4 regions of the Rhodococcus erythropolis R138 genome follow, and region 1 is predicted to be linked to each of the others. Evidence: riboswitches for the same ligand, from Rfam matches in the RefSeq annotation. Region 1 holds a riboswitch; each other region holds the start of a gene.
The links. Region 1 has a riboswitch for S-adenosylmethionine ahead of H351_RS22015 (bifunctional o-acetylhomoserine/o-acetylserine sulfhydrylase). Riboswitches for the same ligand answer to the same signal wherever they lie in the genome.
Positions count from the first base shown of each region.

Region 1 (7,896 bases):
CTGCGTCATACGGCTGGCTTCACCGAAACCGGTGATGCAGTTCAGGACCCACGCCAACTGTGCGTGCTCGGGAACCTGACTCTGTACGAACAGCGTCGCCCGATCCGGATCGATCCCCACCGCAAGAAGCTGAGCCACCGCAACCTTGGTGCGACGACGCAATTCCTTCGGGTCCTGCGTCACCGTGATGGCATGAAGATCCGGAATGAAGTAGAAAGCGTCGAAATCGTCCTGCAACGGAACCCACTGCTGCAGCGCACCCAGGTAGTTGCCGAGGTGGAAAGAATCCGACGTCGGCTGGATTCCGGAAAGCACGCGAGGCTTTGCGGTGGGCTTCTGTTCTGCAGGGGTCGACATGGTTCCGATCTTTTCACGAGTGGAAATCAGTGCAGTGGCGTGGTGCCCGGGTAGTCGAGTTCGACGAGGTCTTCACCGTGGGCGGTGAGGTCCTCCGCACCGAACTGGTAGACGGTCCGGAAAACGACGGGTTCCCATTCTTCGGTGTAGAAGTCCATCGTTTCGCGGAACCACTCCAACTGATCCTGTTGCTCGGACAGTAGAGAACCCGCACCTCGGATCACAACTACATATCCGGCGCCAAGTCCGAGTACGCCGTCGAGATCGCGCATGACATCGTCGAAAGCGTCTTTGTTGCGCCCGAAGTGGGACGGAAACTGGAAGGCTGCCGCGAACTCGTCGAAGACCTGCGCCGTTGTTCGCATGTTCTCGCCGCGAACCACCCGAACGACAAAATTCTCGCCACGGAGTTCACGTGCAAGATCATCTGCGACGGCCGGGTCGCTCCGCAGGGCCACTGAAGCCACATCCGAAGACGGATCCAGCCACTGCGCCACGCTGACCGTAGACGAGTCGGACATCAGCGAATCCTCACAAACGTGTCGTAGTGATCGAGGGTGTACCACGCCGAACCGTCGTTACCGGTGACGATTCGCTCGGCATCACGACCTTGGCCGTTTTTCTTCGCGTTGACGTCCCATTCCTGATAGACGACACGTCCGCCACCGGCACCGACAGCGGGCAGACGCCCTTCGCTGTTGCGGAAGGTGATGCCGCCCTTGGTGCCCGGCGCATTGGCGGAATCGGGCCACCGCCCGGCGTCGATCTCCACCAGCGTGGCGAGAACCCGCGCCGGCGCATCGCTGTTCGTCTGCTGCGTTGTCTTGACAGCGGAGCTCGAGGGCACGGAACTCGACGGCGCGGCCTTGGTGGTAGCACCCGGCTTGGCTTGAACAGTCGAGGACTGGGCACTCGAGGACTTCGCAACCGACGACGCCGAACTGTCGGAGTCACGTGAAGAAAGGGTTACCGCCAGTACGAGCGCCACCACCGCCACCACGACGGTGATGATGGCGTTGCGCGTCTTTGCGCTCGGCATTTTCAGACCTTCAGACATGCGCGTCCCTACCGGTACGAGACAGTGACAGGTGCGTGATCCGACCAACGGAGGTCGTAGGACTCAGCGCGTTCCACGAGCGCAACCTTGGCCCGCTCGGCGTATCCGCGGGTGGCAACCTGGTAGTCGATACGCCAACCCGAATCGTTGTCGAATGCCTTGCCGCGGTACGACCACCACGAGTACGGACCGTCGACACCCGGATGGAGGGTGCGGAAGACATCGACCCACGCGGAATCTTCGGCGAACAGCAGATCCATCCAGGCGCGCTCCTCGGGGAGGAATCCCGAAGACTTCTTGTTGGTCTTCCAGTTCTTGAGGTCGAGTTCGGTGTGCGCGATGTTCCAATCGCCGCTGACCACCACGTGACGATCGGCAGCCACGGCCGCCGCAGCGGTGGAGGCGAGGTGAACTGCGAAGGACGCCATGAACCGCTCCTTCTCCTCCTGCTTCGGCGTGAGCGCCTCACCGGAGGGCAGGTACAGGCTCGCGACGGTCAGATCCGCGAAGTCGGCTTCGATGTATCGACCGGCGTCGAGAAACTCGTCGTCGCCGTGACCGATCCGCACCGCGTCAGGTTCCGTGCGTGAAAGCACAGCGACTCCGTTGCGTCCCTTCGCGGACGGCTCGGCGGAGACGAGGAACCATCCGTTGCCGAGCGCTGGTTCGAGAGTCTCGCGAAGCTGATCGTCCGACGCACGCGTTTCCTGAAGGCAGATGAAATCCGCCGACGTCTTCTCCAGCCAATCGAGCATGCCCTTGCGGGCAGCTGCTCGAACGCCGTTGACGTTCACGGACGTGATGGTGTGGGGCGCAAGAATGTGGGAGTCAGCAGTTTGTGGCACGGCAAGCACCGTAGCCGATTCCACCGACGCGGATGGGCGCCCAGGTCAGCGCACGGCCCTACGCTGCAGAATCACCGCAGCCGCCAGCACGACGAGACCCGCGACGGCCAGCAACGACCCAACCGCTGCCGGTGCGGTATACCCGTAACCGGCAGCGATGACGACGCCGCCGATCCACGCTCCGAAGGCATTGGCGATGTTCAGCGCGGCGTGATTGAGAGACGCAGCCAAGGTCTGAGCGTCCTCGGCGACATCCATCAACCGTGTTTGAAGGCCAGGAACCATCGAGGACCCGGCAAGCCCGATGAGGAAGACGAAGACAAGCGCCGTGTACGGATTGCGCACGGCGATCACGAAGACCGCGAGGATCACCACGAGGGATCCCATCGACAGGAACAAACCCTTCATCAGCGCGCGATCCGCGAGGTATCCACCGACGAAGTTGCCGGCGACCATGCCCAGTCCGTACAGCATGAGCGCCAGAGGAACGAACGAAGCACCGAGACCGGACACGTCGGTGAGCGTCGTACTGACGTAGGTGTAGACGGCAAACATCCCGCCGAATCCGACCATTCCCACGATCAGGGTCATCCACACCTGAACGCGGCCCAGTGCCCCGAGTTCGGTGATCGGATTCGTCACCGGCATACCGTCCAACCGCGGAATCCAGACGAACAGCGAAGCAACCGTTGCCACCCCGATCACGGCCACCAAGGCGAAGGCGCTGCGCCAGCCGAGTGCCTGGCCGATCCAGGCCGCGACCGGCACCCCGATCACATTGGCCACGGACAGACCCATCATCACCATCGCCACGGCCTTCGCGCGTTTACCTGGTTCGGCCAAATGAGCGGCGACCAGTGCGGCGACTCCGAAGTACGCGCCGTGCGGCAATCCGGCGACGAATCGAGCCATCATCAGCGTCGTGTACGAGGGCGCAAAGACCGAAGCGGCATTGCCGACGGTGAATGCGACCATGAGTGCGATCAACAGGGTGCGGCGCGGTACCCGTGCGGTGAGAGCAGCGATCAGCGGAGCACCGACGACAACCCCGAGCGCGTACGCCGAGATCACGTGACCCGCGATGGGTTCCGAGACGCCGAGCCCGGATGCCATTTCCGGGAGCAATCCCATGGCGACGAACTCGGTTGTGCCGATACCGAAACCGCCGAGGGCAAGAGCGAGCATCGCTGGACCTCTGGCGGAACGAACCCCGGGTGTCGAGGTGTCAGAACGGGAGAGGGTAGACGAAGTCACTGATCAATTGTGGTCTCACACCTGGTTGAACTTCCAAGTGAGAGCGGGTGAGTTCACTCACGTGAGACCGCGAACACAAATGGGACGCCCGGTTTCCCGGACGTCCCATCAGAAGGTGAAACAGTGAATCTACTTCGCGGCCATGGCCTTCTGCAGGTTCACGTCGAGTGCACCGAGGAACTCCTCGGTGGTCAGGTAGCCCTGATCGCCGCCGACCAGCATCGAGAGGTCCTTGGTCATCTGGCCGCTTTCGACGGTCTTGATGACAACGTCTTCGAGCGCCTGCGCGAAGCCGATGACCTCAGGGGTGCTGTCGAGCTTGCCACGATGCTCGAGCCCGCGGGTCCACGCGAAGATGGACGCGATCGGGTTGGTCGAGGTGGGCTTGCCCTGCTGGTGCTGACGGTAGTGACGCGTCACGGTGCCGTGAGCAGCCTCTGCCTCACAGGTCCTTCCGTCCGGTGTCAGCAGAACCGACGTCATGAGGCCGAGCGAGCCGAAGCCCTGGGCCACGGTGTCGGACTGGACGTCGCCGTCGTAGTTCTTGCATGCCCAGACGTATCCACCCTCCCACTTGAGTGCGGAAGCGACCATGTCGTCGATGAGGCGGTGCTCGTAGGTCAGACCTGCGGCATCGAACTCAGCCTTGAACTCGGTCTCGTAGACGTGCTGGAAGATGTCCTTGAAGGCACCGTCGTACGCCTTGAGAATGGTGTTCTTGGTGGACAGGTACACCGGGTAGTTCTGCTGCAGTCCGTAGGTGAGCGACGCGCGAGCGAAGTCACGGATGGACGTGGTGAAGTTGTACTGCCCCTGGACGACGCCGCCCTCTTCGGGGAAGTTGACCAGTTCGTGCTCGATCGGTGCGCTGCCGTCCTCAGGCGTGTAGGTGATCATCACCTTGCCGGGGCCGGGGACCTTGAAGTCTGTGGCGCGGTACTGGTCGCCGAATGCGTGACGGCCGATGATGATCGGCTTGGTCCAGCCCGGAACGAGTCGCGGAACGTTGGAGATGATGATCGGTGCGCGGAAGATCGTGCCGCCGAGAATGTTGCGGATCGTTCCGTTCGGGGAACGCCACATCTTCTTGAGACCGAATTCCTCGACACGTGCCTCGTCCGGCGTGATCGTGGCGCATTTGACGCCGACGCCGTGCTTCTGGATCGCGTGCGCTGCGTCGATGGTGACCTGGTCGTCGGTCTCGTCGCGGTACTCGATACCGAGGTCGTAGTACTCGAGGTTCACATCGAGATACGGATGGATCAACTTGTCTTTGATGAACTGCCAGATAATGCGCGTCATCTCATCGCCGTCGAGTTCGACGACGGTGCCCTCAACCTTGATTTTGGACATGGGTGCTTCGCGTCCTCCTAGGAAGTTTCCCTGGTTACACGGTTGCGGTCACACTTTGTGAGTGGGTCCGCGAACGGTTCGATTATCAAACCTAGACGGTGTGGACTGATCTCGGGAGATGAGTCCCAAACAAGACAAGCGTACTGCTAACCCGTGAGGCCGCAACCGGCAGGTCCACCCATCGGTCTCTACTCGCGAGTAACTTTTTCCTGCTAGTGGGCTGCGTCGCTCTGTCTCGCGTGCGGTTGCGGCTCACAATTCGCCCCGCGTCAGGACTGCGCTCACTTCCCGGTAGAATCCGACTTGGTCATGAGTGTCAGCGTCAAGCCCCGGCTCGCTGGACGGCAACCCTCCAACCGCGGTGGGGTGCCCCGGGTGATGACCAGGTTTCCCGACGTGGATCTGCTCACGCAGTTCCACCGCAATTCGGGTGACAAGCGCGGGTCCGACAGGGACGGACCCCAGACCGGGCCGAGCCCCACGGAGGTAACTCAGTATGTGTCGCACTTGTAGATAGACCCCAGCACGGGGCGGCGATCCTTCGCCCCCGTCCGACATCTATCCGTCAGACCACTGGAGTGAACAAATCATGACCGACAACACAGCCGACGGCGCAGCAACTTCTGATCCGACCGCGAACTGGTCGTTCGAGACCAAGCAGGTGCACGCCGGGCAGACAGCGGACACCGCCACCAATGCGCGCGCTCTGCCGATCTACCAGACCACCAGCTACGTCTTCGACAGCACCGATCACGCTGCGGCACTGTTCGGCCTCGCCGAGCCTGGCAACATCTACACGCGGATCATGAATCCCACACAGGACGCCGTCGAGCAGCGCATCGCCGCCCTCGAAGGCGGAGTCGCCGCACTCCTCCTCTCCTCGGGTCAGGCTGCCGAAACCATCGCGATCCTCAACATCGCCGAAGCCGGCGACCACATCGTCTCGAGCCCGTACCTGTACGGCGGCACGTACAACCTCTTGCATTACACCCTTCGCAAGCTGGGCATCGAAGTCACCTTCGTCGAGGATCCCGACGATCTCGAGCAGTGGCGCGAAGCCATTCGCCCGAACACGAAGGCGTTCTACGGCGAGACGATCGCCAATCCCAAGAACCACATTCTCGACCTCCCCGGTATCTCGTCGTTGGCCCACGAGAACGGTCTTCCGTTGATCGTGGACAACACTGTCGCGACGCCGTACCTGCTCCGCCCACTCGAACACGGCGCCGACATCGTCGTTCACTCCGCCACCAAATACCTTGGCGGACACGGCACCGCGATCGCCGGCGTCATCGTCGACGGTGGCACCTTCGACTGGACGCAGGGTCGCCACTCGAACTTCACGACGCCTGACCCCAGCTATCACGGCGTCACCTTCGCAGACCTCGGCGCGCCGGCATTCGCACTCAAGGCGCGCGTCCAACTGCTGCGCGATCTCGGCTCCGCCGTGGCGCCGTTCAACGCGTTCCTCATCGCGCAGGGCATCGAAACCCTGAGCCTGCGCATCGAGCGCCACGTGTCCAATGCCCAGAAGGTCGCCGAATTCCTCGACGGCCACGGCGAGGTGGCCTCCGTTTCCTACGCGGGACTCCCCACCTCGCCATGGTTCGAACGCGGAAAGCAGCTGACGCCCAAGGGAACCGGCGCCATCGTCACCTTCGAGCTGCCCGGAGGTATCGATGCGGGCAAGACGTTCGTCAACGCCCTGACGCTGCACAGCCACGTCGCCAACATCGGTGACGTTCGCTCACTCGTCATCCACCCCGCCTCGACGACACACTCGCAGCTCACCCCCGAAGAGCAGCTCGCCTCCGGTGTCACGCCCGGACTCGTCCGCCTCGCGGTCGGTATCGAAGGAATCGACGACATCCTCGCCGATATCACCGTCGGCCTGGCTGCGGTGGCAAACTCGTGACCGTGAACGAATTGGAGCCCAGGATCGACCTCCTTCCCCCGCCCGACGGCCAGGTGGGGTTCGTCGACATCGGCGCCCTGGAACTCGAGAGCGGCGCGGTACTCCCCTCGGTTTCGCTCGCCGTTCAGCGGTGGGGTGAGCTGTCCCCGAACCGCGACAACGTCGTACTCGTCGAGCACGCACTGACCGGAGACTCACACGTCACCGGACCGATCTCCGCAAATCAGCCCTCCCCCGGCTGGTGGAACGGGATGGTTGGGCCGGGCGAACCGATCGACACCGGCGAATGGTGCGTCATCGCAACCAATGTCCTCGGTGGTTGTCGCGGCACGACCGGTCCTAGTTCGCTGGCCGACGACGGCAAGCCGTGGGGCAGCAGGTTCCCGGAGATCTCCATCCGGGATCAGATCGCGGCGGAGAAGAAGCTCGTCGATCTCCTCGGGATCGACCAGTTGGCCTCGGTAGTCGGCGGATCCATGGGCGGGATGCGCACCCTTGAATGGGCAGTTTCCTACCCGGACAGCATTCGCTCCGCGTTGGTTCTCGCAACCGGTTCACGGGCCACTGCAGATCAGATCGGCACCCAGACGACGCAGATCGCTGCCATCGTCTCCGATCCGGATTGGCAGGGCGGTGACTACCACGGAACGGGGCGGGCACCTCGCGCCGGACTCGGCATCGCCCGTCGCATCGCGCACCTGACGTACCGCACCGAGTCCGAACTGGATGCGCGCTTCGAGAACTCCGCTCAGAACGACGAAAATCCTTGGAACGGTGGACGATACGCCGTCCAGAGTTACCTGGAACATCAGGCAGACAAGCTGGTCGACCGCTTCGACCCGAGCACGTACGTCCTCCTGACCGAAGCCATGAACCGGCACGACATCGGTCGTGGACGCGGCGGCGTTGCAGCGGCGTTGGCATCGATCACGGCGCCGGTCGTCGTGGGCGGCGTGGACTCGGATCGGCTGTATCCCCTTCGTTTGCAAGAGGAGATCGCGGACGGCATTTCGACGTGCACGGGCCTCGAGATTCTCAAGTCCAGAGACGGCCATGACGGCTTCCTGACGGAGGCGGACGCTGTCGCCGGACTGCTTCGCCGAACGATGGAGTTC
Region 1 is NZ_CP007255.1:4,788,831-4,796,726, forward strand. Features, by position in the region: gene trpS (tryptophan--tRNA ligase) at 1-357, opposite strand, end outside; gene H351_RS21985 (barstar family protein) at 384-878, opposite strand; gene H351_RS21990 (guanyl-specific ribonuclease) at 878-1,396, opposite strand; gene H351_RS21995 (exodeoxyribonuclease III) at 1,423-2,268, opposite strand; gene H351_RS22000 (MFS transporter) at 2,305-3,513, opposite strand; gene H351_RS22005 (NADP-dependent isocitrate dehydrogenase) at 3,643-4,866, opposite strand; SAM riboswitch class IV at 5,172-5,312, shown strand; gene H351_RS22015 (bifunctional o-acetylhomoserine/o-acetylserine sulfhydrylase) at 5,456-6,781, shown strand; gene metX (homoserine O-acetyltransferase MetX) at 6,778-7,896, shown strand, end outside.

Region 2 (7,896 bases), 2.8 Mb from region 1:
TCGGAACCGCCCGCGCAGACACGTCTGTCCGGGTGAGTGTGGCCGGTCATGTTGTGAGCGCCGGACACTTCGAGCAAGTGCGGCGCCCCAACCGGTGTGTGAAGGCTGGGCCGGGGAAGTCGAAACCGAGCGAGCAGAAGTCCACGAATCGCAGTGGGCGTCGAGGTAGCGGGGGATGCTTCTGACGGTGGTTGCGAAGTTCCGCAATCAGCCGTCCTGAATCTGTAACACGTTCTAATCTTGCGTGATGGACGTGACCTATGAGGGGACCAAACGCGAAGTCGCTACCGACAAGGGGACTTTGCGCTTTCACGAGGCGGGCGATGGTCCGCCGTTGATCCTGTTGCACGGCTCAGGGATCGGTGTGAGTGGTTGGCGGAACTATCGGGGGAACCTCGAGGTATTCGCGAAGCATTTCCACTGCTACATCCTCGAGTTCCCGGGTTTCGGCGTGAGCGATCCCGTCGACGGCCATCCGGTGATCACGGCAGCGTCGTCGGTGATCCGATTCATGGACGCGCTGGGAATCGAATCGGCTGCGATGATCGGCAATTCGATGGGTGGGGTTGTCGGCGTCAACGTCGCGATGAGGTTCCCGGAGCGTGTCTGCAGGCTGGTCACCATCGGTGGCGTCGGCCCGAACATCTTCAGTCAGAATCCAAGTGAAGGTACCCGTCTCCTGCAGGACTTCGCCGACGCTCCCAGCCGTGAGAAGTTGGTTCGATGGCTCGAATGCATGGTGTACGACAAGACTGTCGTCACCGAGGCGCGGATCGAGGAACGATGGGAAACGGCCAACGATCCGGCCTCGCACCAGGCATTGACCGCGATGTACGGATCCAAAGCCTTTGCCGCTCAGCAGCAGATGATGTCCAACTCGGATGTGCCGCCGTACTGGTCGATGATGCACAAGGTGCAATGCCCGACCTTGCTGACATGGGGGCTCGACGACAGGCAGTGTCCACCGGACATGCCGATGATTCCGATGCGACTGATTCCGAACGCCGAACTGCATGTATTCCCGAACTGCGGGCACTGGGTGATGATCGAAGCCAAGGAGGCATTCGAGCGCGTGAGCCTCGAGTTCCTGCTTCGATGACTTGCTGATGCATCACGTGGCACGGATTGATGTGGTACGAACGCACAAGACCCGGCGCCTCCGAATGAGGCGCCGGGTCTGTGTTTGTGCCCCCAGTAGGACTCGAACCTACGACCTGCGGATTAAAAGTCCGTAGCTCTACCAACTGAGCTATAGGGGCGCGGCGCAGAGTCTAACGGGACCGCAGAGTCCGTGAAAACACCACCCCCACCAGAAGGGCGATTCCGATGACGGCGATGGTCCCGCCCGTGCGATGCAGACCCGCGTCGTCGATGGTTCCGCGCATGGTCAGCTCGATGACGACGGCCGCAAGGTTGGCGCCGATGTACTGGATTGTTCGGTACAGGCCGATCGCGGTCCCGACGTCGGCGGAGGTGGTCACCGAGTTGATCAGGTTCTGGTTTCCCATGTTGTTGAAGCCGTTGGGGATGCCCAGGATCGCCGCTATCAGCAGGAGTGCCACAAGGGGAGTCGAACTAGATTCGACAAAGGCGATCAGAATCCCGCCGACAGCCAACGCGGCGGTGCCGATCAGGAGGGTGATTCGTGCGCCGAATTTCCCGTACACCCTGGACGCGGACATGGTCGCGAAGATCCCGACCGCAGCGACGGGCAGCATGAAGAGCCCGGCGCTGATCGGTGACATTCCGCGGGCTACCTGTAGCCACTGGGGGAGTCCGAAGAAGATGCAGTAGAACGCTGTGTAAGTCAGCAGGGTCCGGCCGAGAGTCATGCTCAGTGCGCGGTTTCGGGCGATGGCACGGACGTCGATGAACGCCGAGGTCGTTCGACGTTCCCACCAGACGAACAGGAACACGAAGAGGGCCGTCGACGGGACGAGATACCACTTCGCGTGTTCGGCGAGAGACAGGAGGAAGAGCATCGTCGACGTCGTCAGGGCCAGAAACAGCGTGATACCGAGTGGGTCGAGTGACTTGAACAACGCAGTGGCGCCGGCCCGGTCGGGCAGGGCGGAGTCGCTCGGAGCGGCGAAGAAGACCCATATGGCAGTGACGACGACAAGCGGGAGGTTCACCCACATGATCGACTGCCAACCGAGTGTGCCGACCAGCAACCCGCCGAGAGTAGGCCCCAGCGCGACGACCGATTGAGCGCAAATGGTGAGTGTTGCTATAGCTGAACGGGTTTGAGCCCGGTGACGGTCAGCGTATTCGCGGATGACGGTCATCGCATTCGGATACTGTGTCGCCGTGCCGATCCCAAGCAGAATTCGCGCCGCGATAAGCCAACCCAGCGACGGGGCGAGCGAGCCGAGGATCGATCCGGCAGCGATCAGACCCAATCCCGCCAGATAGACGCGTTTGGCGCCGAGGATCGATCCGAGTCGCCCCGCCGCCGGTGCCGTGACTGCAGTCGCGATGTAGAGAGCCGAGATGACCCACACTGTGCCCGAACTGGAACCGAAGTATGTGGCGATCGGGACGATTGCAACCGCAATCATCGACGAGTTCAGTGCCTGAAGAACGGTTCCCGAACCGAGAGCAAGACTCAGTTTCAGGGGAACGGAGGCTTGGGGTGTCGACGTTTCGACGACGGCGGTCACGGGTTCATCAGTGACTCCTCTGATATCGATGTCGATGCTGGGGACGCGCCCTGGCCTAGTCTGCGCAGGATTCGGCCGGCGATCAGAAGCAAGTCACGCTCAGCTTCGGTGCACTCGGCGTCGATGACCTCGGCCAGCCACTGCGTGCGTTTCGTTCGGTCTTCGTGAAGGGTCGACGTGCCTAGTTCGGTCATCGTGACCAAGGCCGCGCGGCCGTCCGATGGATCCGCCCTTCGCGTCACCATGCCCTGTTCCTCGAGCGCGGCCACGGTCTTTGCGATGGATTGCGGTGTGACGCGCTCGAATTTTGCCAGCTCTTTTGCGGTCAACGGACCTTGTCGGTCGAGGTGGCCGAGAGCTTGGATCTGGCTCGGCGTGAGTTTGTGGTCGTGGCGTTTGGTGCGAAGACGCCGGACGAAGGCACCCAGATCGTCCCAAAGTACGTCGATCTCGTCCCGATCCTTGCTGCAACCCTCGCCATCGTTCATTTAGACAGTCTAACTGTGCTATTTCGATGCTGCCAGCACGGTTTCGACAAAAACTGGGGAATAAACAATCGCATTAGTTGTTTAAAACCTTGGGATTGCCGCTCATCCGTCGGCGAAGCAGTTCCGTCTGCGAGGTCGGATTATCGGAATCTCGGACACGAAAAAGCTCGGATGCGCACCCCCTGCGGCGCACCCGAGCGGCCAAAACCATACCACTTGGTGTCTTTTGGGCATAAAGTCGGTTGTTGTCCCCCGAACAGCCGATTGCCTCTAGTACTTTTGGCGGGTATCGCTCTAGTCCTTACGTAGGGTGTGTTGGAGGGGATATTGTGAGGTTTCGGGGGATGACAGGCGCCGATCACGGCGATTCTGCGTACCAACTCTGCGAGAGGCACAACACCGTAAATGGCACGTCAACAAGAGCGTGCGCGGCGTACCCGCGCCGCCCTGGTCGAAGCGGCTGCAGTCGAATTCGCCAAGCGCGGCTATGCAGCTGCGTCGGTGAACACGATCCTCGAGGGCTCCCGCGCCACCAAAGGCGCCATGTATTTCCATTTCCAGTCCAAGGAAGAGTTGGCGCGAGCGGTTCTGACCTCGGCTATCGAAACCTTCACTGGAATCACTGATCGTTGGGCCAAGAGAACAGACCTCGATCCATTCGTCGCTTTGCACGGGCTTGTGCTCGACATTGCCGAGGTCTTCCGTGCCGAGGTAATCGTGCAGGCGGAATTCCGGCTGATCATCGAGCCGGAGTTCTACAAGGATGTGCAATCGGGTGGCGGGCAGGTCTGGGGAAAGACCGCCTACGAGTTGGCATTGCGCGCCAAGGACGACGGTTTGCTCCGCGACGACGTGGACCCGGAGAAATTCACGCGCGTACTGGCAGCGAGCCTTGCCGGCCAGCGGTACATGGCGGACCTGATTGCCTCGAGTGGCGATCTGGGTGTGTGGTTCGAGGAGTCCCTCGAAGTGGTGCTCGAAGCCATGGCTACACCGGAGTGGTTGGAGAAGTTTCATCGCGACGGCTGGCCACAAGTGGAGTTCCCCGACGCGGAATAGTCCACTTTTCGCCCATGACCAGGCGATTTGTGATTTCCGAACGCTGTGCCATAAGCTATCCAAGCTCCCAACGGAACGCCGTTGGGGTACTAGTTCGGAGAGATCCGGCGGGCCCCCTTCGTCTAGCGGCCTAGGACGCCGCCCTTTCAAGGCGGTAGCGCGGGTTCGAATCCCGTAGGGGGTACGTTTTGCGAAAGCGAAACGATGCAGTATGGTTTGACCCGCACGACACGCTTTGAGATGCACAAATGCCAGGCCAGGACAGTGGTTTGGGAGCGGCTCGAAGATGTAGTACGGTTTCACAGCAAGGAAAAAGCAAGGCCCTGTGGCGCAGTTGGTTAGCGCGCCGCCCTGTCACGGCGGAGGTCGCGGGTTCGAGTCCCGTCAGGGTCGCAAAGCTTTGTTCTCAATCAATTGGTTGAGAACAAAGCAATGCGATAGGCATTCGGTTCGGGTGCCGTCCGGCCAGGTAGCTCAGTTGGTACGAGCGTCCGCCTGAAAAGCGGAAGGTCGCCGGTTCGATCCCGGCCCTGGCCACCATAATTCTTATCGACAAGCTCCAATCTCATGTTCTTCGAACATAAGGTTGGAGCTTTTTCGTGTTCGGATGTCAGTCGCCGTCAACCACTCGGCCCGATCATCTCAGTTGTGCGCATCCTTTGTCTCCGTGAATGTTTCCGGTCACCGGGAACGTGCTGGGCGTCACTCCACAGAGGACATCACTATTAGCCGATTGCGGCCGATCCGTGGCTGCGTCTACTGGAAGTGAGGTGGAATCTCCGTGTCGCACTCGAGATCTTGGCGCATCGGGAAAGTCAGCCGGGTCGCCGTCGCATTGCTCGGTACCGGGGTTCTGTTGGTGGGCTGCGCGAGCAACGGTGACGACAGCGGAACCGATACGACGAACACGTCGGGGGACGTCGTGACCGGCATGGTCAACGAGCAACCGGACCCAGGCGACGCGGTCGCCGGCGGGACCATGACGTACGGCGTGCAGGTGCTCGTTCCCTCACTCGACCCGACCAAGACGGCAGCGCGCGGCGGTTCCGGCGGTGAGGCCTTCGCTGCGGTGTACGACGTCCTGATGAGTTACGACACTGCGAGCGGCGAGTTCGAGCCCAAGTTGGCTCAATCGCTCGATACCAGCGACGACGGAAGCACGTGGACGTTGAAACTTCGCGACGGTGTGAAGTTCAGCGACGGCTCTGCGCTCGATGCCAACGCCGTGATCACAAGCATCGATCGGTACAACGCGGGCAAGGGCAATGGCGCCGAGTTGTGGCTGGCTTCGGTGGAATCGGCGCAGGCAAGCGGTCCCACGACGGTCGACTTCAAGCTGAAAACGCCGTGGATGCGCTTTCCGTCGATGCTCGCTCTCGGGCACGGGATGATCGTCGCCCCGAGTTCGCAGCAAGGCGACAAGTTCACCGCAGTGGGTGCCGGACCCTTCACCGAAGATCTCTTCACGCCGAGCGTCGAGCGAATCTTCAAGGCCAACCCGTCCTACTACGGCGGTGCTCCCAAGCTGGACAAACTGCGGATGGTTGCACTCAACGGTCCGCAGGCCAATCTCGAATCATTGAACAGCGGTCAGCTCGATGTTGCCTACATTCGCGGCCTTACTTCGGCGATCAATTCTGCCAAGTCCGCTGGTTACCCCGGCTACATCGACGTGCTCAACGCCGGTAGTGCCGAGATTGTCAACAATCGTGAAGGCCGACCGGGCTCGGATGTTCGCGTTCGCCAGGCTATCGGCTACGCGCTGGACACCACGTTGATCGATCAGCGCGTGGAAAACGGTGAGGGACTGCCTGGCTCGGAGTTGTTCGGTCCGACGTCGCAATGGCACGTAGACACACCGGGTATTGCCTACGACCCCGAAAAGGCCAAGGAGCTTCTGAATCAGGCGAAGGCAGACGGATACGACGGCACTCTCGACTACGTCGTGCTCAGTGAGCCCAAGGACCACGCGATCGGCCTCGCCGTGCAGTCACTGTTGCAGGCCGTCGGGTTCGAGGTGAACTTGATCTTGGCCAACAACGCCGGCGACATCGTGCAGAACGTCTACGTCAAGCACGATTTCGACCTCGCGCACGCGGGCATCGGAATGTACGAGTCGATACTCGATCTCGGATTGTTCTCCACGACCAACAGCACCTCGATGGCGAATACTGCTGGATATGCGAACCCGGCGATGGATCAGCTGATCGCAGATCTACAACAAGCCAAGGATAATTCGTCGACCCTGGCGATCATCGGCAAGATTCAGACGCTGTGGAACGAGACGGTTCCGTCGGCGCCGATCGGCGGGCTCACGTCGTTCTGGGCTTGGCAGAAGAACGTGCACGGTGTGGTTCCGACTGCAACCGGCATCATGCTGTTCGATCAGGCATGGATGGGCGCGAAGTAGCGTTCCAGCGCACACCGAGAGCCCCGTCCGACGCGAGTCGGGCGGGGCTCTTTGGTGTCTACGTCGGCTAGCGTTGCGCAACCCTTTCGATCAGGATGATTGTATTGAAATATGTTGTAGGTCAATATGATTCGTAAAGTGCGATTTGACTTGTTCAGCGTCGCCCGCATAGATTGCATCCACCATCCAGAGTGGCTGAGAGACCTGGCTCGATGATGCCGCAGCAACCCGCTACCTAACCGCAGTGTGGGTGCTACCGCCAGGACCGATGGAGGACACATGACTGTATTTGCCGTGGGTATCGAACTGGACGGCGAGGGCACTCACCCCGCTGCCTGGCGCCGAAGCTCACACCGCCCGGATCAGTTGCTCACGGGTAAGGCCGTGCGCGATCGCGTCGCGGCTGCCGAGAATGCGGGCTTCACCTTCGCGACGTTCGACGATTCCATCCTCCCTCCGAGTGGTGACGTTGTCGGCCGCATCGATGCCGTCTCCAGGGCGTCATGCGTGGCAGCGACGACCAGCACGATCGGACTGGTCCCCGTCGTCGGGACCACGTACGCCGAACCGTTCCACACCTCTTCGCAATTGGCGACATTGGACTACTCCTCGCGTGGGCGTGGCGGTTGGCTTGCTGTTCCGGTCGAAGACGATGCCGCGGCGAGGGCGTGGGGGAGGGCTCCGGTAACGACGGAATCGGCGCGTCAGCAGGAGCAGCGGGATTCGGTTACCGTCGTGACAGATCTATGGGATTCGTGGGAGGACGACGCCGTCGTCCGTGACTATCTCAGTGGGCGTTTCCTCGAGCGTGATCGTCTGCATTACGTCAATTTCGAGGGCGACACCTTCTCGGTGAAGGGGCCGTCAATCGTTCCGCGGCCGCCGCAAGGCCAGTTGGTGGTGTTCGGCCGCTACGGCGCCATCGAACCACACCAGGCCGATGTTGTTCTCGTTTCCGGTGATTCGGTAGAGGCCATTGCACAGTCGGCTGCCAAGGCGCGCGATGAGGGCGCGTCATTGGTGGTCGCCGAGGTCGATGTGGCGTTCGATACGCCGAATCTGTCTGCGGCGCAGCGGTTGATCGAGCTGAACTCGTACGGGAATTCCGTCGTCACTGGCCGACTGCTCCTGGCTGCAGATCCGGGGGAAGCGGCCGTGGTTCTGAAGGAATTGGCCGGACACCTCGACGGTGTTCATTTTCACCCTCTCGTGATCGACGAGGACCTTCCGGTGCTGGCCAAATTCGTGCTTCCGGCGCTGTCCAAGGCCGGGTTGA
Region 2 is NZ_CP007255.1:1,949,512-1,957,407, forward strand. Features, by position in the region: gene H351_RS31880 (hypothetical protein) at 1-185, shown strand, start outside; gene H351_RS09195 (alpha/beta fold hydrolase) at 248-1,099, shown strand; tRNA gene H351_RS09200 (tRNA-Lys) at 1,187-1,259, opposite strand; gene H351_RS09205 (MFS transporter) at 1,272-2,663, opposite strand; gene H351_RS09210 (MarR family winged helix-turn-helix transcriptional regulator) at 2,660-3,151, opposite strand; gene H351_RS09215 (TetR family transcriptional regulator) at 3,557-4,210, shown strand; tRNA gene H351_RS09220 (tRNA-Glu) at 4,322-4,394, shown strand; tRNA gene H351_RS09225 (tRNA-Asp) at 4,530-4,603, shown strand; tRNA gene H351_RS09230 (tRNA-Phe) at 4,674-4,750, shown strand; gene H351_RS09235 (ABC transporter substrate-binding protein) at 4,992-6,620, shown strand; SAM riboswitch class I at 6,800-6,895, shown strand; gene H351_RS09240 (LLM class flavin-dependent oxidoreductase) at 6,900-7,896, shown strand, end outside.
Region 2: another riboswitch for S-adenosylmethionine. It lies ahead of H351_RS09240 (LLM class flavin-dependent oxidoreductase); the one in region 1 lies ahead of H351_RS22015 (bifunctional o-acetylhomoserine/o-acetylserine sulfhydrylase).

Region 3 (7,896 bases), 600 kb from region 1:
GGAACATCACGAGTGAAGCCGTCGACACGTCCCTGATCAACCCGCCCGGCCTTCCGAAGACCAAGTGAGCTCTCGTCCATGAGTGAGATTCTCGATGCGATCGTCATCGGCGGAGGACTCGTCGGGTCCTCCGCCGCCTGGCGGCTCGCGGCGCGCGGACGTAGCGTCGTTCAGCTGGAACAGTTCGGGCCGGGGCACAAGCACGGTGCGTCGCACGGTACTTCGCGCATCTACCGGCAGGCGTACGACAATCACCTGTACACCGGGTTGGCGGCCGACGCGCTGCCGCTGTGGCGGGAGTTGGAGACCACGACGGACATCGGGTTCCTGGAACTCACCGGTGCCGTTGATCACGGCCTGCCGCAGGCCGTGCAGTCCAAGGCGAAGATACTTCTCGAGGCGGGCATCAAGGGTGAGATCCTCACCCCTGCCGAGGCGTCCGCCCGTTGGCCGGGGCTGCGATTCGACACCACGGTGCTCCATCATCCCGATGCAGGCCGGTTGCACGCGGACCGCGCCGTGACCGCTCTGAAGGCGGGAGCGGTGTTCGCCGGTGCCGAGATCCGTCACGATGTTCGGGTGTTGGCACTCGCGCGGGCGTCCTACGGCGTGGACGTGGTGACGGACAGTGGAACGCTCGCAGCTCGTCAGGTAGTGATCGCGGCCGGTGCGTGGACTGCGGATCTGATCGCAGACAGCGGTCTCGGCTCCGAGATCGTACTGCCGACACTGCGCACGACACAGGAACAACCAGCACACTTCGCACCGCTCGATCCCGGAGTCGAGTGGCCGAGTTTCGTTCACCACACCGGCGCAGAATTGGAGACCGCGGGGATCTACGGGCTCGGTTCCGAGGACGGGATCAAGATCGGCGAACACGCGACCGGGCCGGTGGTGACTCCGCAGACCCGTGACTACACCCCTGGTATCGACGGAGAGCAGCGATTGGTGGAGTACGCCGAGTCGTGGTTGCCCGGTGTCGATTCCACCCGTGTCGAGTCGCTCACCTGCCTGTACACGAGCACGCCGGACAGTAACTTCGTCATCGACCGAGTCGGAGCCGTCACGGTGGCGGCGGGGTTCTCGGGGCATGGGTTCAAGTTCGGTCCGGCCTTGGGTGAACTTGTGGCGGACCTCGTCGACGGAACCACCCTCGCTCCGGAAGTTTTCAGGCTGGGGGAGCGTTGACCAGATTCATGGAGGAAAGTGTTGTGGCACTGGAGCTCGGAACTCGGCAGCTCGAGGGTGTCGGAGCGGTAGAGGTCTATTCGGTATCGCAGGACGATCCCTTGGCAGCTCCACTGATCGCGGAGTTGGCACTCGAATACAGTTCGCGTTACGGCGGGACTCGCGAAGCGATGCTCGAGGATCTCACGACGTATCCGGCAGAAGAATTTGCCTACCCTCAGGGTGCGCTTCTGGTGCTCACCCACGACGGTCTGCCGATCGCCGGTGGTGCGTTTCGTCAATTCGATTCCACCACTGCCGAACTGAAGAGAATCTGGACATCGGTCGACTATCGGAAGCGCGGCCTCGGCAAGGCCGTCGTTCGCGAGTTGGAACGAGAGATCGAACTTCGTGGATACAACCGGGTGTTTCTCACGACGGGTCCTCGGCAACCCGAGGCCGTCGCGCTGTATCTGTCCAGTGGATACACACCGCTTTACGACGCGTCACTCTCGCCCGAAGAGGTGGGCATCCACCCGTTCGAGAAACAACTTCGGGTCCTCGAAAATGTGACTCGAGCAGCAATTCCTACCGACCGGGTTGACAACACCCGGGTTTAACCTCGTACACTTGCGAACGACCATCCAGAGCGACCGAGAGACCTGGCTCATTGAAGTCGCAGCAACCCCCCGAGTGATCGGGTGCGGGTGCTACCGCCAGGACCGATGGAGGAACACGAAATGAAGGCAGTCGAAGGCGGTTTCGATACCGCCTGGTCGCGTCGTCACGTAGACCTGTGCCGCACCGCGGGATCTTTCTGTACCAACTGACCTCGGTCAGTCATTCACACTCAGGCGAGTCGTCGACAAGTCTGTTTTCTCTTCTCTCACAAGTGATTCGTGCTCGATCGCCTTTCTCGTCTCAGGCGACGGGTGCGCTCTTCGGCATGCCTCTTTAGGAGTTCTTGGTGTCTTCGCCCTCATTCGGTGCCCGCAAACGCGCGACCGTAATCGCCGGTATCGGTGCTGTCTCGGTTCTCGGCACCGTCCTCGCCGGCTGCAGCAGCGGGAGTGACAGTGCTGCCGACGCAGGCCCCGCCCAGTCCGGCGGAACCCTTCGCTACGGTCTGTCGCAGGCGCCGACGTGCGCCGATCCGGCCCAGGCCGGCAGTAACCAGACCGTGTATGTCACTCGGACCGTGGTGGATTCGCTGACCGATCAAAATCCCGACACCGGAGAGATCACCCCGTGGCTCGCCAAGAGTTGGGAGATCAGCCCCGACGCCGCTAGCTTCACGTTCGTCCTTCGCGACGACGCCACCTTCAGTGACGGCACACCGGTGACGGCGGATTCGGTGAAGAAGACCTTCGACTCGGTCAAGAATCTCGGACCGAACGCGTCGTTGGCGAAGAGTTACCTGTCCTCGTACACGGGTACCGACGTCGTAGATGCTCACACGGCGAAGATCAATTTCTCCGGACCCAATGTTCAGTTCCTGCAGGCAACTTCGACGCCACAGCTCGGAATCCTCGCCGATTCCACCACCGCGCTGGCATCCGAGCAGCGCTGCCCCGGTGCCGCGGTGATCGCCTCCGGACCGTTCGTGTACACCGACTGGCAGCAGGACAAGAGCGTCAAGATCGCCAAGCGTGCGGGATACAACTGGGCGTCGGACGCGGTCGCGCATCAGGGTGAGGCCTACCTCGACGGCGTCGACTTCACTGTGGTCCCCGAATCCGGTGTGCGGGCAGGCAGCGTGGCCTCCGGCCAGCTCGATGCGGTCAGCGATGCGCTTCCGCAGGATGCGCCGCAGATCGAGGGCGCAGGCGGACGAATCCTCACAAGGCCGAACCCGGGTGTGAGCTTCTTCTTCCAGCCCAACGTCAGTCGCGGCGTTCTCGCCGATCAGGCTGTTCGCCAGGCCATCATTCCCGCGATCAACCGCCAAGAACTCGTCGACACCGTTCTGGATCCGTCGTTCTTCCCGGCCACGAGCCCGTTGGCTCACACCACTCCGCTCTACAGCGACGAATCCAGTGTCGTGACGTACGACGCCGACAAGTCGGCGAAGCTTCTCGACGCGGCTGGTTGGAAGGCCGGCAGCGACGGTATCCGCGAGAAGGACGGGCAGAAGCTCACTTTCAGCGTCACCTTCAGTCCGGTGTTCTCGGGTAACCAGGCCATCCTCGAGCTCGTACAGCAGCAGCTCAAGAAGGTCGGCGTCGACTTGCAGCTCAACCTGGTCTCGAACGGTGAATGGACCGAGAAGGGAGTATCGGGTGATTACGATTCGCTGTATTACAACAGCACTCGCGCGGACGCCGACATCCTGCGGGCATCGTTCAGCACCGAGGGCCGCAACCTGAACCGTCGCGGCGCAGATCCGGAGCTCGACAAGGTACTCACAGACCAGCTTGCAGCCACGGACAACGGCCAACGCGGCGAACTGGTATCCACTGCACAGGAATTGATCCTCGACCGTGGACTCTCCATCCCGACCATCGAGCTCTCACAGGCCATCGGCGCCGGATCGAGTGTGCAGGACCTGAACTTCGAAGCCTCTTCACGCCTGCAGTTCTACGACGCATGGTTGTCGGGTAAGTAATCATGACTCGATACGTACTCACCCGACTGGGTCAGGCCGCAGTGGTCCTGTGGGCCGCCTTCACCATCTCGTTCGTGATTCTGTTCCTCCTGCCGAGTGACCCCGTCAGCATGGCTGCCGACTCGTCCGGTCAGGGTGTTGCAGTGGATCAGGCCGCGCTCGATCAGCTTCGGGCGCGGTACGGCTTGGACCAGTCGGTGTGGGTGCAGTACTGGACGTCGCTGACGAATGCTCTTCGCGGCGATTTCGGTACATCGATCTCCACCGGTCAGTCGGTGACGGATGCCATCTTCTCGGCGCTGCCCAGCACTCTGGTGCTGGCAACCACCGCCTTGGTTCTGGCCGTGTTGTTCGGAGTGGCGATCGCGTTCTTCGCTACCTACACCCGCAAGCGGTGGCTCGCGAACCTGTTGTTCTCTCTGCCGCCGCTGGGTGTGGCAGTGCCTACTTTCTGGGTGGGCCTGATTCTTCTGCAACTCTTCTCGTTCCGTCTGCACATCTTCCCGGCATTCGGAGACAAGGGATTCGCAACGGTGATTCTTCCGGCGATCACCTTGGCGATCCCGACCGGCGCGGTGATCGCGCAGGTGCTCACGACCAGCCTGCAGTCGACGCTACGTTCGCCGCACGTGGAGACTGCGTACGCCAAGGGCGCAAGCCGTTGGCGCGTGCAGACCCGTCACGCGTTGCGACTGGCGAGCATTCCGGCATTCACCATTGCCGGTGTGCTGGTCGGCACGCTGCTGGCGGGCTCGGTGGTTGTGGAAACGGTGTTCTCTCGCGCGGGCGTCGGCCGTCTGACACAGACGTCGGTGATGGCGCAGGACATCCCGGTGGTGCAGGGAGTCGTTGTGTTCGCCTCTCTCGTGTTCGTGCTCGTCAACCTCGCGGTCGACCTCTTCTACCCCTTGATAGATCCACGGATCATCCAGACGAAGAAGAGTCACACCGAAAAGTCGAATACCGAAAGCTCGACCGATCTGGAGCCGGCTCATGTCTGACACATTGATCGAACCCCTACTCCTCGATCCGAGCGTCGAGGCGAAGGCACCTGTTGTTTCGCGCCGAGAGTCCACGGCCATCGGCTGGATCCGAAAGCCCGGCTTGGTGATTCCGGTGTTGATCGTGTTGCTTGCCATCGGCTTTGCCGTCGCACCCGGATTCTTTGCCAGCGGCGATCCGTTGTCCGGTGTCCCGGCGGACAAACTGCAGGGCCCGAGCCTGGCTCACTGGTTCGGAACCGACAATCTCGGACGTGACCTGTACACACGGTTCGTGCACGGCGCCGCGCTGTCCCTGACCGCAACCCTGGTGGCGGTCGGAATCGCATTGGTGGCGGGATCGATAATCGGTTTGCTCGCGGGCTTTGTCGGTGGCGTCGTCGACGCCGTGCTGATGCGCATCGTCGACGTGCTGCTGTCCATTCCGGCACTGCTGCTCTCGTTGGCCCTTGTCACCGCACTCGGCTTCGGCACCATCAACGTCGCCATCGCGGTCGGCGTCAGTATGGTCGCCAATTTCGCGCGAGTGATGCGTGCCGAAGTGATGCGGGTGCGCGGAGCTCAGTACGTCGAGGCTGCGTTCAGTTCAGGTGTGCAGTGGCTCGGTGTCCTGCGTCGGCACGTGCTTCCCAACTCCTACGCGCCGGTGGTCGCGCTGTCCGCTGTCGAGTTCGGGCAGGCAGTACTGGCGGTGTCGGCTCTGAGCTTCTTGGGATTCGGCGCCGTTCCGCCTACCCCGGAATGGGGATCGCTGGTATCCGAGGGACGCAATTTCCTCGCCAATGCCTGGTGGATGACAACACTTCCCGGTCTCGCGATTGTCGCCGTGGTCATCTCGGCACACCGTATCGGCCACGAGATCGAAAGGAACAACCGGCGATGAGCACGACCGAGGAACAGTTGCTTTCCGTCACCGACTTACAGATCGCCTACGGCGCCGAGCCCGCGGTATCCGGCGTGAGCTTCACCGTCGGTCGGGGCGAAGTAGTTGCGGTGGTCGGGGAATCGGGTTCCGGTAAGTCGACCACGGCACACGCGATATTGGGTCTGCTCGCCGGCAGTGGTCACGTCACCGGCGGGACCGTCGAGTTCGAGGGTGAACAGATCGACTCGTATTCCGACCGTGCGTGGCAGCGAATCCGCGGCGCGCGTATCGGTTTGGTGCCGCAGGATCCGACGACCTCGCTCAACCCGGTGACGCGGATCGGCGACCAGGTTGCAGAAGTCCTCCGGATCCACGGCCTCGCAGACCGTCGCAAAGCCCGGTTGGACGCCGTCGAGGTGCTCGAGCGCGCGGGTATCGACCGGCCGGAAATCCGAGCACGCCAGTACCCACACGAGCTCTCCGGCGGTATGCGGCAACGAGTTCTGATCGGTATCGCGCTTGTCGCGAACCCCGCCCTCATCATCGCCGACGAGCCGACCAGTGCTCTGGACGTCACGGTTCAACGACGCATCCTCGACCACTTGGACGAGCGAATCGCCGAATCCGGTGCAGCCGTGCTCCTGATCACGCACGACCTGGGAGTGGCCGCAGACCGCGCGGACCGGATCCTGGTGATGCAGGGCGGCAGGATCGTCGAATCCGGCCGCACCGCAGATATTCTGGACAACCCGCGACACGAGTACACGAAGAAGCTGCTCGACTCGGCTCCGAGCCTGTCCTCGGGACCGGTCGATCGGCCGGTCCGTCAGGATACGAGCCCGCTGCTGACGTTGACCGGAATCACCAAGCGTTTCAACGTCGGACGCGGGAGTTCGATCACCGCGGTGAACGAGGTATCGCTGACTGTTCCGCGTGGTCAGACGGTGTCGTTGGTGGGGGAGTCGGGCTCCGGCAAGTCGACCACGGCGCGCATCGCCGTGCGGTTGGAGCAGGCGGATGCCGGCACCATCTCCTTCGACGGACACGACATCACGAAGGTCAAGGGCAGCGATCTGCGCGAGCTGCGCCGAAAGATCCAGCTCGTGTACCAGAACCCCTATGCATCACTTGACCCGAAATTGTCCGTCCAGGACATCGTTGCGGAGCCGCTGCGGGCCTTCAAGGTTGGTGGACGCAGCCAGCAGCAGAGTCGTGCAGCAGAGTTGCTCGATCAGGTTGCACTTCCCGAGCAGTTCCTGAGCCGCAAACCGGCCGAACTCTCGGGCGGCCAGCGTCAACGGGTGGCGATCGCTCGTGCGCTTGCGTTGAAGCCGGACCTGCTCGTTCTCGATGAACCTGTGTCCGCTCTCGACGTCTCGGTGCAAGCGCAGATTCTGGCGCTACTCGACGAGTTGCAGCGCGAACTGGGCCTGACCTATCTCTTCATCTCCCACGATCTTGCGGTTGTTCGCCAGATCAGCGACGTCGTCGGCGTCATGCAGGCCGGGCGATTGCTCGAAATCGGCACTACCACCGAGATTTTCGACAATCCCCGAAACGAGTACACACGCACACTTCTCGACGCGATCCCCGGGCGGGATCATTCGACACGAAAGGCCGAACATGTCCGAGCGTAGTTCCGGAGCATTCCTGGTCGGCCTCGAATTCGAGGGAACCGGAGCTCATCCGTACTCCTGGCGACGCGAGGATTCGCGCGCCGAAGATCTGTTCACGCCCTCGTACTGGGTGGACCTGGTGACCGCCGCGGATCGGGGTGGGGTGGATCTGGCGTTCCTCCCTGACTCGTTCGGACTGCAATCCGAGGGCCAGCACGCAGTGCGGGGCAGATTGGAGGCAGTTGCAACTGCGGCGCGGCTGAGTGCTGTGACCTCGCGTATCGGCCTGATTCCCACCGCGACAGTCACGCACACCGAGCCGTTCCACATCTCCAAGGCCGTCGCGAGTATCGACTACTCCTCAGCGGGGCGGGCCGGCTGGCAGGTCGCGGTGTCCGACACCGCTGAGCAGGCGTCGTTATTCGGCCGAAAGGCAGTGCAGGGCCCCGAGTCCGCGTGGGAGGAAGCGTCCGAGGCTGTCGAGGTGGTCAGTCGGCTGTGGGACAGCTGGGAGGACGACGCCGAGATACGGGACGCTGCGAGCGGACGATTCATCGATCGAGACAAGCTGCACTACATCGACTTCGAGGGAAAGAACTTTTCCGTCAAGGGGCCGTCCATCACGCCGCGCTCCCCGCAGGG
Region 3 is NZ_CP007255.1:5,388,563-5,396,458, reverse strand. Features, by position in the region: gene H351_RS24740 (ABC transporter substrate-binding protein) at 1-68, shown strand, start outside; gene H351_RS24735 (FAD-dependent oxidoreductase) at 79-1,188, shown strand; gene H351_RS24730 (GNAT family N-acetyltransferase) at 1,197-1,787, shown strand; SAM riboswitch class I at 1,805-1,899, shown strand; gene H351_RS32965 (putative leader peptide) at 1,893-1,997, shown strand; gene H351_RS24725 (ABC transporter substrate-binding protein) at 2,135-3,772, shown strand; gene H351_RS24720 (ABC transporter permease) at 3,775-4,773, shown strand; gene H351_RS24715 (ABC transporter permease) at 4,766-5,656, shown strand; gene H351_RS24710 (dipeptide ABC transporter ATP-binding protein) at 5,653-7,275, shown strand; gene H351_RS24705 (LLM class flavin-dependent oxidoreductase) at 7,262-7,896, shown strand, end outside.
Region 3: another riboswitch for S-adenosylmethionine. It lies ahead of H351_RS32965 (putative leader peptide); the one in region 1 lies ahead of H351_RS22015 (bifunctional o-acetylhomoserine/o-acetylserine sulfhydrylase).

Region 4 (7,896 bases), 1.5 Mb from region 1:
GCGATCGTGCCAGACCTTATCTGCATCGTCGAGGCCGACACTGCCGAGCCCATCACCACCGAGGGCTTGCGGTACGGGCAGCGAGTTGCGGTCATCGGGATCGCGACTCCGCCGATCATGAGAACACCGGAGGCACTGGCGGTCTTCGGCCCGGCAAGCTTCGGACTCGATCGCCCGTTCCTGCCGGTGGAGACACTCGAGCAACCTGTACTGGCAGAATAGCGAGCCGTGAGCAGGCTGCACGCGGTCCGGGAGGCCGACCTCGACGCGATCGCAGCGGGGGCGGTGGTCTTGGGCTGCGGTGGGGGCGGCGATCCACGCCTGTTCGTGGAAATGCTGCGTCCACTGATCACGTCAACGCCCGTGGAAGTCATCGCGCCGGACCAGTTGCCGTCCGGGGCGCTGATCATGCCGGTGGGAATCGTCGGATCGGCCCTGGCTTTGGAGGAGCAACTGCCCTCCGGGCATGAGTTTGCCGACACTGCAGCAGCTTTGACGCGGTGGACTGGTAAGCGTCCGACCGCGGTGATGACTTTCGAAGGCGGTGGGCTGAACGCTCTTTCCGGCATTGCGGCGGCGTTGGCGTTGGGAATTCCCGTGGTCGACGCGGACCTGCTCGGTCGAGCGATGCCGCGGCTCGATCACTTCTCTCTCGCCGCGGCCGGGTTGGAATTGTGCCCGGTCACCCTCGCCCAGCCCGGCGGCCTCATTACCGTCGTCGACGGAGTGGATGTGCTGGGCGCCGAGGTAGCAGTGCGGTCGTTGATCGGGAGAACCAGCGGTTGGGGCGCTCTGGCGATCGCGTCGATCGATGCGCGGACTGTGCAGGAGGCGTGCATTCCGGGAACTCTGTCCCGAGCATATGAACTGGGTCAGCACGTCGGGACCCTCGGCAGTTGGCGGGAGATCGCCGAAAGCTCCGGGGGGCGAGTAATGGGGACAGGCCGGGTGCGTGCGGTGCGTCGTAGTCGCCCGAACGCCGGCGATCGTCGGGGCAACGTGATTCTCGAACACGATTCTGCGGTGATACGAGTCGAATTCGAAAGTGAGTTCCTGACCGTCGCGTCGGACGGCGAGATGATTGCGACATGTCCGGACATCGTGACGTTGCTCGACGTCCGGACCGGTGCCTTCGTCTCGTGCGAATCAGTGCACCAGGGGCAAGATGTGGCCGTGTTGGTTCTGCCCGGCCCTCAGTGGTGGGCGGAAGATGTGAGCAGGTTGAAAGTTGTCGGCCCGCGGGCCTTCGGGATCGACCACGACGCAGTGCTGATGGAGGCGCAATGAGCGCGAGTGTGTCGGCGTTGCTGAACAACCCGATCTTTGTCGGGTTGTATCGACTTGCCGGCGAAGGTGATCCCGTCGTGACGACAGTGGGAGCGCTCACCGGGGAATCGGCACAGTCAGCCGAGGCCGTGTCGGGTGCGGCGGGTGCAGGATCAGTTCTGGTGATTCTCGATCGAATCGACGTCGGGGAGTGGAGATTCGACGCTCTCCTTCGACGCACGGCGGCGACCGGCTGCCGGGTGCTCGCGGTACACAGCACTGCGGCGGAGGATGCGAATCTCTCGTTGCTTGCCGATCGCCTCGGACTGGTGGTGCTCGGAGTATCCGACCCGTGGCAGTTCAGCGTGGATCTTCGTGATCTTCTCTCGAATTCGCGGGCGGTGATGGCCGACGCGGTACTGCGGGCGACACACGCGGGCCAGCGGGCCGGCGGAAGCGTCGAGAATCTTCTGTCGTTGCTGCTGAACACATTTCAGCGTTCGTTCATCCTCCTGGACGCGTCCGGACGCCCGCTGACCGGCGCCGATTTGTTGTCCGACGCTGATCGAGCAGCCGCCGGTATGTTGTCGGGCCGCGGGGCGCCCACCACTGTTGAATTGGACTCCGGCGGGGTCCTGATTGCGTGCCCGGTGATGTCCGGCGCAGCCCGAGAGCCCTGGCTGGCGGTGCTGCTCCCGGTGCGTCAAAGCGTCGAAGAGGCTTCTCTCTCAGTGGTTCTCGACGTGGCCTCGTTGGCTGCCGGGCACCGACTGGCCGTTGCACGCATGGTCGACGAGCGTGAAGCGCGCCGGCGTAGCGCGCTACTCGGTGAACTGATCGACACGTCAGCAGACGCCACACCCGGACTGCTCCGGCGCGCACTCGACGCGGGTTGGGCACTGGACGGATGGCATATCGGCATCAAAGTCCTGGCGGTCGGTGAGGTCGACCTGGTGGCCAGGCGCAGTGAGGTCGCAGACGCCCTCGCCGCCGAGGGAATCGGCGCCAATGTCGTGGAACAGGCTGACGGCTGGGCAGCGTGGACCACTCTGCCGGGCGAGCCGCGACCGGAGTCGATCACCAGGATCGCCGAGAGCATCCGTGCAGCTCAGGCGAGGTTGGAACCCACGATGGAGACCTGGGTCGGTGTGGGACGCGCACACGACGGTCCGGCTGGAATCGGTGCGTCCCTGTCTGAGGCCGGGGATGCCGCTCGGCTCGCGGGTTCGAGGTCGCAGACAGGCCGCTTCCTGCACGTGGACCGCCTGGGTCTGGCGCAGTTGCTGCTGGCGTGGACGCGAACCGACACGTTTCAGCCCGCAGCCGCGGCACTGCTCGCGCCGCTACGCGATTCGAATGGAGAGTTGCTCGAGACTCTGTCGACGTACCTCGACGAAGAATCGTCTCTGGCTCACACCGCAACCCGAATGGGCTTGCACCGCAACACCGTATCGAGTCGGATCGATAGAATTCAGCGCCTTCTCTCGGTGGATCTCGCAGATCCGGAAACGAGACTCGCGCTCCACCTTGCTTGCCGGACCATCGCGCCCTGACGGAGATCTTCGCGGCTTCGTCTTGACAAGCACGGGAGGTTCCTGCCATCCTCGTTGCCAGGTCACGAGTACCAGTGTTCAGCCCCGGCTTGCTGGTCGGCAACCCTCCTCCGCGGTGGGGTGCTCCGGGTGACGACCCGGCTGCGTTCGAAAACGAATGCGGCAAGCGCGGACTCTTCCGGGGCCATCACCCGACGAACGAGTCCTTGAACGTGAGGATTGTCTTCGATGACTGCTGTATTGAGTGCCGACACCTGCCGCACCACCGCGATTGCCAAGGTTTCGGGTGCTGACCTGCAGGTTCCATTGGTTCAGGGCGGCGAATGCTCCTACGCCAACTTCGACTACGCCGCGAGTGCGCCGGCATTGGCCCAGGTCACCGACCGTATCGCCGAGTTGCTGCCGACATACGCCAGCGTCCACCGCGGTGCCGGCTATGCGTCCCGGATCTCCACGCTCACCTACGAGAACGCTCGTGAATCCGTTGCTCGTTTCGTGAACTGTGCCGACGATCAGGTTGTCGTCTTCACCCGGAACACCACCGATTCGCTGAACCTGCTTGCGCAGTGCGTTCCCGGCAGCACCGTCGTCCTCGACGTCGAACATCACGCAAACCTGTTGCCGTGGAACGACGCTCGTATCGTCACCGCCGCAGACACCATCGAAGAGACGATCGAGCGTCTGATCGGTGAACTGTGCACCAAGCCTGCAGCGCTGCTCGCAATCACCGGTGCCTCCAACGTGACCGGCGAGATCCTGCCGATTGCACGCTTGGCTGACATCGCTCATCGTTGCGGCGCACGTATCCTCGTCGACGCTGCTCAGCTGGCTCCCCACCGTCGCATCGACCTGCAGGAATGCGGCGTCGACTACATCGCTTTCTCCGGTCACAAGCTCTATGCGCCCTTCGGCGCGGGTGTTCTGGTCGGACGCCGTGACTGGCTCGACGAGGCTCAGCCGTACCTCGCCGGCGGCGGCGCCGTGCGTGAGGTGACCATCGAGTCCACGGAGTGGGCCTGCGCGCCTGCCCGCCACGAGGCAGGTTCCCCCAACGTTCTCGGTGCGGCAGCCATCGCGACCGCATGCGAAACCCTGCACGCGCTGGACTTCGACGTCATCGCCGAGCACGAGAAGGCACTCACCGCCCAGCTCACCGACGGATTGTCCGCCATCGAGGGCGTCTCGCTCGTGCGACTGTGGAATGACGCACCGGACGCCGTCGGAATCGTCACCTTCACCGTCGACGGATTCGAAGCGGGCGAAATCGCCGCATTCCTCTCCGCCGAGCACGGCATCGGAGTTCGCGACGGTCGCTTCTGCGCACACCCGGTTCTCGCACGCCTCGGCCTCTCCGGCGGTGCAGTTCGCGCCAGCCTCGGCCTCGGTAGCAGCTCGGACGACGTGACGCGGTTGGTAGACGCCGTGAACATCCTGGTTTCGAATCAGCGTGATTGGAACTACGCCAAGACTGCCGGTGCGTGGAACCCCGTGCCCGAGACCCGCCCCTTCCTCGGAGCCGCAGACGACAACGCCGGCGCAGCCGAGTGCGTCTGAGCTGAGCTCGGTCCCCGAAAACTCGAACGGACAACTAGCATGGCAGCCATGGCACCAGCGGATTTCCCCGCCACCCCTTCGAGAGTGAGCATCACTCTCGGTCAGTGGTGCCGTCGCCATGTCGATCTGTGCCGCACCTCGTCAGGAATGTGTTCGGGCTGACGATTCGTCTCGCTCATCCCATACTTTTCTGATTTTCGGAGGTCTCACATGTCTTCACGCGCTTCGCATTCTCTGCACGTAGCGGTCGAGTTGACCGGATCCGGTCACCATCCGGCAGCTGAGGGCGCACCCGGCAACCTGCCCATCATCGGCGGCGACTACTGGGTGGACCTCACCGAGGGCGAAAAGGCTCTCGATTTAGCTTCATTCCCTACCAATGTGGTTCGGATTCGCGCTGCGGACCTGCGTGAGGCACAGCTCGAACGTGCACGGATACGCGCTGCTGTCGCCGAAGAAGGACGCGATCCCGACAGCGTCGCAGTACTGGTCGATCTCGAGATTCTGATCGCGCCGGAAGCTCGCTCCGCCCGTAAAGAGCTTGCACAGTTGGACAGCGCGTTGACGGCGCCGCGGGTTCCCGTTTCGCTTCACTACGTCGGAACGCCTTCCGGTCTCGGCAGTTTGATCGCCGATGTCCGAGCTGCCGAGGTCGCCGACGGCGTTACGTTGCTGCCTCTCGCATTGCCTCGCACGCTCGAGCATCTGGTGGACAGCACCATTCCGTGGCTTCAGGATCGCGGACTTGTCACACCGTCCACCGCAGTCGACGAGGTTCTCGGGCGTTTCGGACTGCCGCCCCGTCAGCGCACGCTTGCGTCCTGATCGTCACCGATTGCATCTGCGTACAGGTGGAACAGCGACGGTAATTCGTCGGCACCGTCCACCTGTGCCAGAAGCGTCCAGCATTGCGCAGTGATCGACCGAGCCCTCGTGCCGATCCAGTTGGTGGGCAGTAGTTCCGGTGGCAACAGCGGATCCGGTTCCATGGCTCGCGTGAATTCCGCCGCGAGTTCGATGGTCATCGTGACAGCATCGGTACCCGGACTGTTCTGCAGTTTGCGCAGGCGTGCGGTCGCTACGTCGAGTAGCCGTTCGTATCCGTCAGCGATCTGGTCCAGTGGCCACAACTGCGCGGCAATTTCCACGGGGTCTTCGAGCATGCCCACTTTCAAATCGCGAGTGGTGAGAGAAGACAGGTGCTGTTCGACGTCGAGTTCGGCGGCCGCATCGCGAATATACGGTTCCCAGGCGTGCGGCGAGACGTACAGACCGCCCTGGACGAGCGCGCCGCCGAGGTAAACGACCCTGGTGCGCAGCGCATCTCGCGCTTTCCGTGACGACTCCGGAATTGCGAATCCGGCCAGGTGCCAATACCCGTCCCACGGTGTCACAGTGTCGCGGTCTTGTTGATAGGCCAGCCGAACGAATTCGACGTCGGGTTCCATCTCGCGCAGGGCTTTCGGCGTTGCTCGTAGCGTGGCCTGCCGCCCGCGACCTTCCTGAGTGAACTTCCCCTCGGTGACCAACCGCTTGATGCACAGCCGAACCTGTTGATCAGTTTTGTCGAGGGCGTCGGCGGTGGCATAAAGGGTGCGTCCGTCGACAGTTCCGTCCGTGCGCAGTAGTCCCTCGATCAAGATCCTCGTGGGTACATCGACGTCCCTGTCGGTCATCGCCATGTCCTTTCCTCGCTTCTCGACATCTTCGCCCACAACTGTACTATCGAATGCAATACGATCGTTTCAAATTCGTACGTTAGGGCGGGAAGATGGCAGCGGAATCGATGAGCGAGGGCAAAAGTAAGCCTCGTTTACGCAGGTGGATGGTTACTTCCCTGGCGGTGGTCGTTGTTCTGATCGCGACTCTGGTGGGCTGGACGCTGTACCAGAACACCTATGACATCCGTGAGGAAAAAGTGACGATCACCGGGGGATCGGTGCCGCTCCAGGGAGTCCTTGCACTGCCCGAACACGGTGACGGTCCCTTCGGGCTCGTGGTTTTCGTCCACGGAGACGGCCCGGTCGATGCAACACATGAGACGTTCTATCGACCGGTGTGGGAGGCGTTCGCAAAGGCGGGGTACGCGTCACTCTCCTGGGACAAGCCGGGGGTGAATGGGGCACCGGGCAATTGGCTCGACCAGAGCATGGACGATCGCGCGGCAGAAACGGAAGCGGCAATCGAGTGGGCGCGGGGACGTTCGGATATCGATCCGTCTCGTATCGGTCTGTGGGGTGCAAGCCAGGCAGGGTGGGTGATGCCCAAGGTGGTGAACCTCGACCCGGACGTAGCGTTCGTCATTGCCGTGGGTCCCGCGATCAACTGGCTCCAACAAGGCGAATTCAATACCCTAGCCGAACTTTCCGAGAGAAATGCGTCGGCCGACGAGTTCGAGAAAGCGCGGGTCGATCGTGCGAAGAACTTGGATCAGTTGGCCCGTGATGCATCGTTCGACGATCTCGTGGCCTCCGGCGAGGCCGACGGTCTCACCGAAGACCGGTGGAACTTCATCCGAAAGAACTACCTCTCGGATGCGCGAGCCGATCTCGAAACCGTGAAGGTTCCGGTGCTCTTGATCATCGGCGGACAAGACGTCAACGTCGACGTGGCTGATACCGAAAGGGTGTACCGCGAATTACTCGACTCGCCAGGGCAACTGGTGGTCAAGAAGTACCCCGACGCCACTCACTCGATTGTGGAGAAGGACCTCGAAGACTCGGAATTGATGTCGGCTCTGGTGGCCGTTCTTGCTCCCCGTTCGATCTTCGCTCCCGGCTATCTAGCGGATCAGACTGCATTTTTGGAGGGAATTCATGGCTGACGGAATCACGGTTGTCGCACTGGGTGGTGCCGGTGCCATGGGCTCGGCAGCAGTTCGTCTGGCCGCAACATTGCCGGGAATCGGCAAGGTAGTAGTCGCGGATCGCGATATCGATGCTGCGAAGCGTCTTTCAGTTGAACTGGCGCAGGCGTCAGCGGAAGTCGAGGCGCGCAGCATCGACGTCACGGACGGTCGCACGCTACGTGAATTGCTTGACGGCGCAGACGTGGTCGTCAATACGGTCGGACCGTTCTTCCGTTTCGGCGTCGGCATTCTCCAGGCAGCGATCGAGACCGGGACTCACTATCTCGACATCTGCGACGACTGGGAGCCGGCCGTCGACATGCTGGAATTGGACTGTGCCGCGAGGGGAGCCGGAATCTGTGCGGTAGTCGGCATGGGCGCAAGTCCCGGGATGAGTAACCTCCTGGCCGCGATGGCAGTCTCGCGATTGGACGTGGTCGACGATCTGTATACAGCCTGGCCGGTTGATGTCGAGGGCGAGGACGAGTCGGTGGACACATTGAGTGCAGCGGCCGTTCACTGGATGCAGCAGATCAGCGGCACGGTTCCAGTGGTTCGTGCGGGGCGAATCGTCAACGAAGAACCGTTGCGTTCCATCGCACTCGAACTGCCCGGCGGACGTCGGGGGAACGCTTACGTGGTCGGGCATCCGGAGCCGGTGATGTTTCATCGGAC
Region 4 is NZ_CP007255.1:54,076-61,971, reverse strand. Features, by position in the region: gene H351_RS00290 (DUF917 domain-containing protein) at 1-222, shown strand, start outside; gene H351_RS00285 (DUF917 domain-containing protein) at 229-1,287, shown strand; gene H351_RS00280 (PucR family transcriptional regulator) at 1,284-2,819, shown strand; SAM riboswitch class IV at 2,880-2,994, shown strand; gene H351_RS00275 (aminotransferase class V-fold PLP-dependent enzyme) at 3,048-4,373, shown strand; gene H351_RS00270 (LLM class oxidoreductase) at 4,584-5,198, shown strand; gene H351_RS00265 (DNA-binding transcriptional regulator) at 5,177-6,055, opposite strand; gene H351_RS00260 (alpha/beta hydrolase family protein) at 6,199-7,197, shown strand; gene H351_RS00255 (saccharopine dehydrogenase family protein) at 7,190-7,896, shown strand, end outside.
Region 4: another riboswitch for S-adenosylmethionine. It lies ahead of H351_RS00275 (aminotransferase class V-fold PLP-dependent enzyme); the one in region 1 lies ahead of H351_RS22015 (bifunctional o-acetylhomoserine/o-acetylserine sulfhydrylase).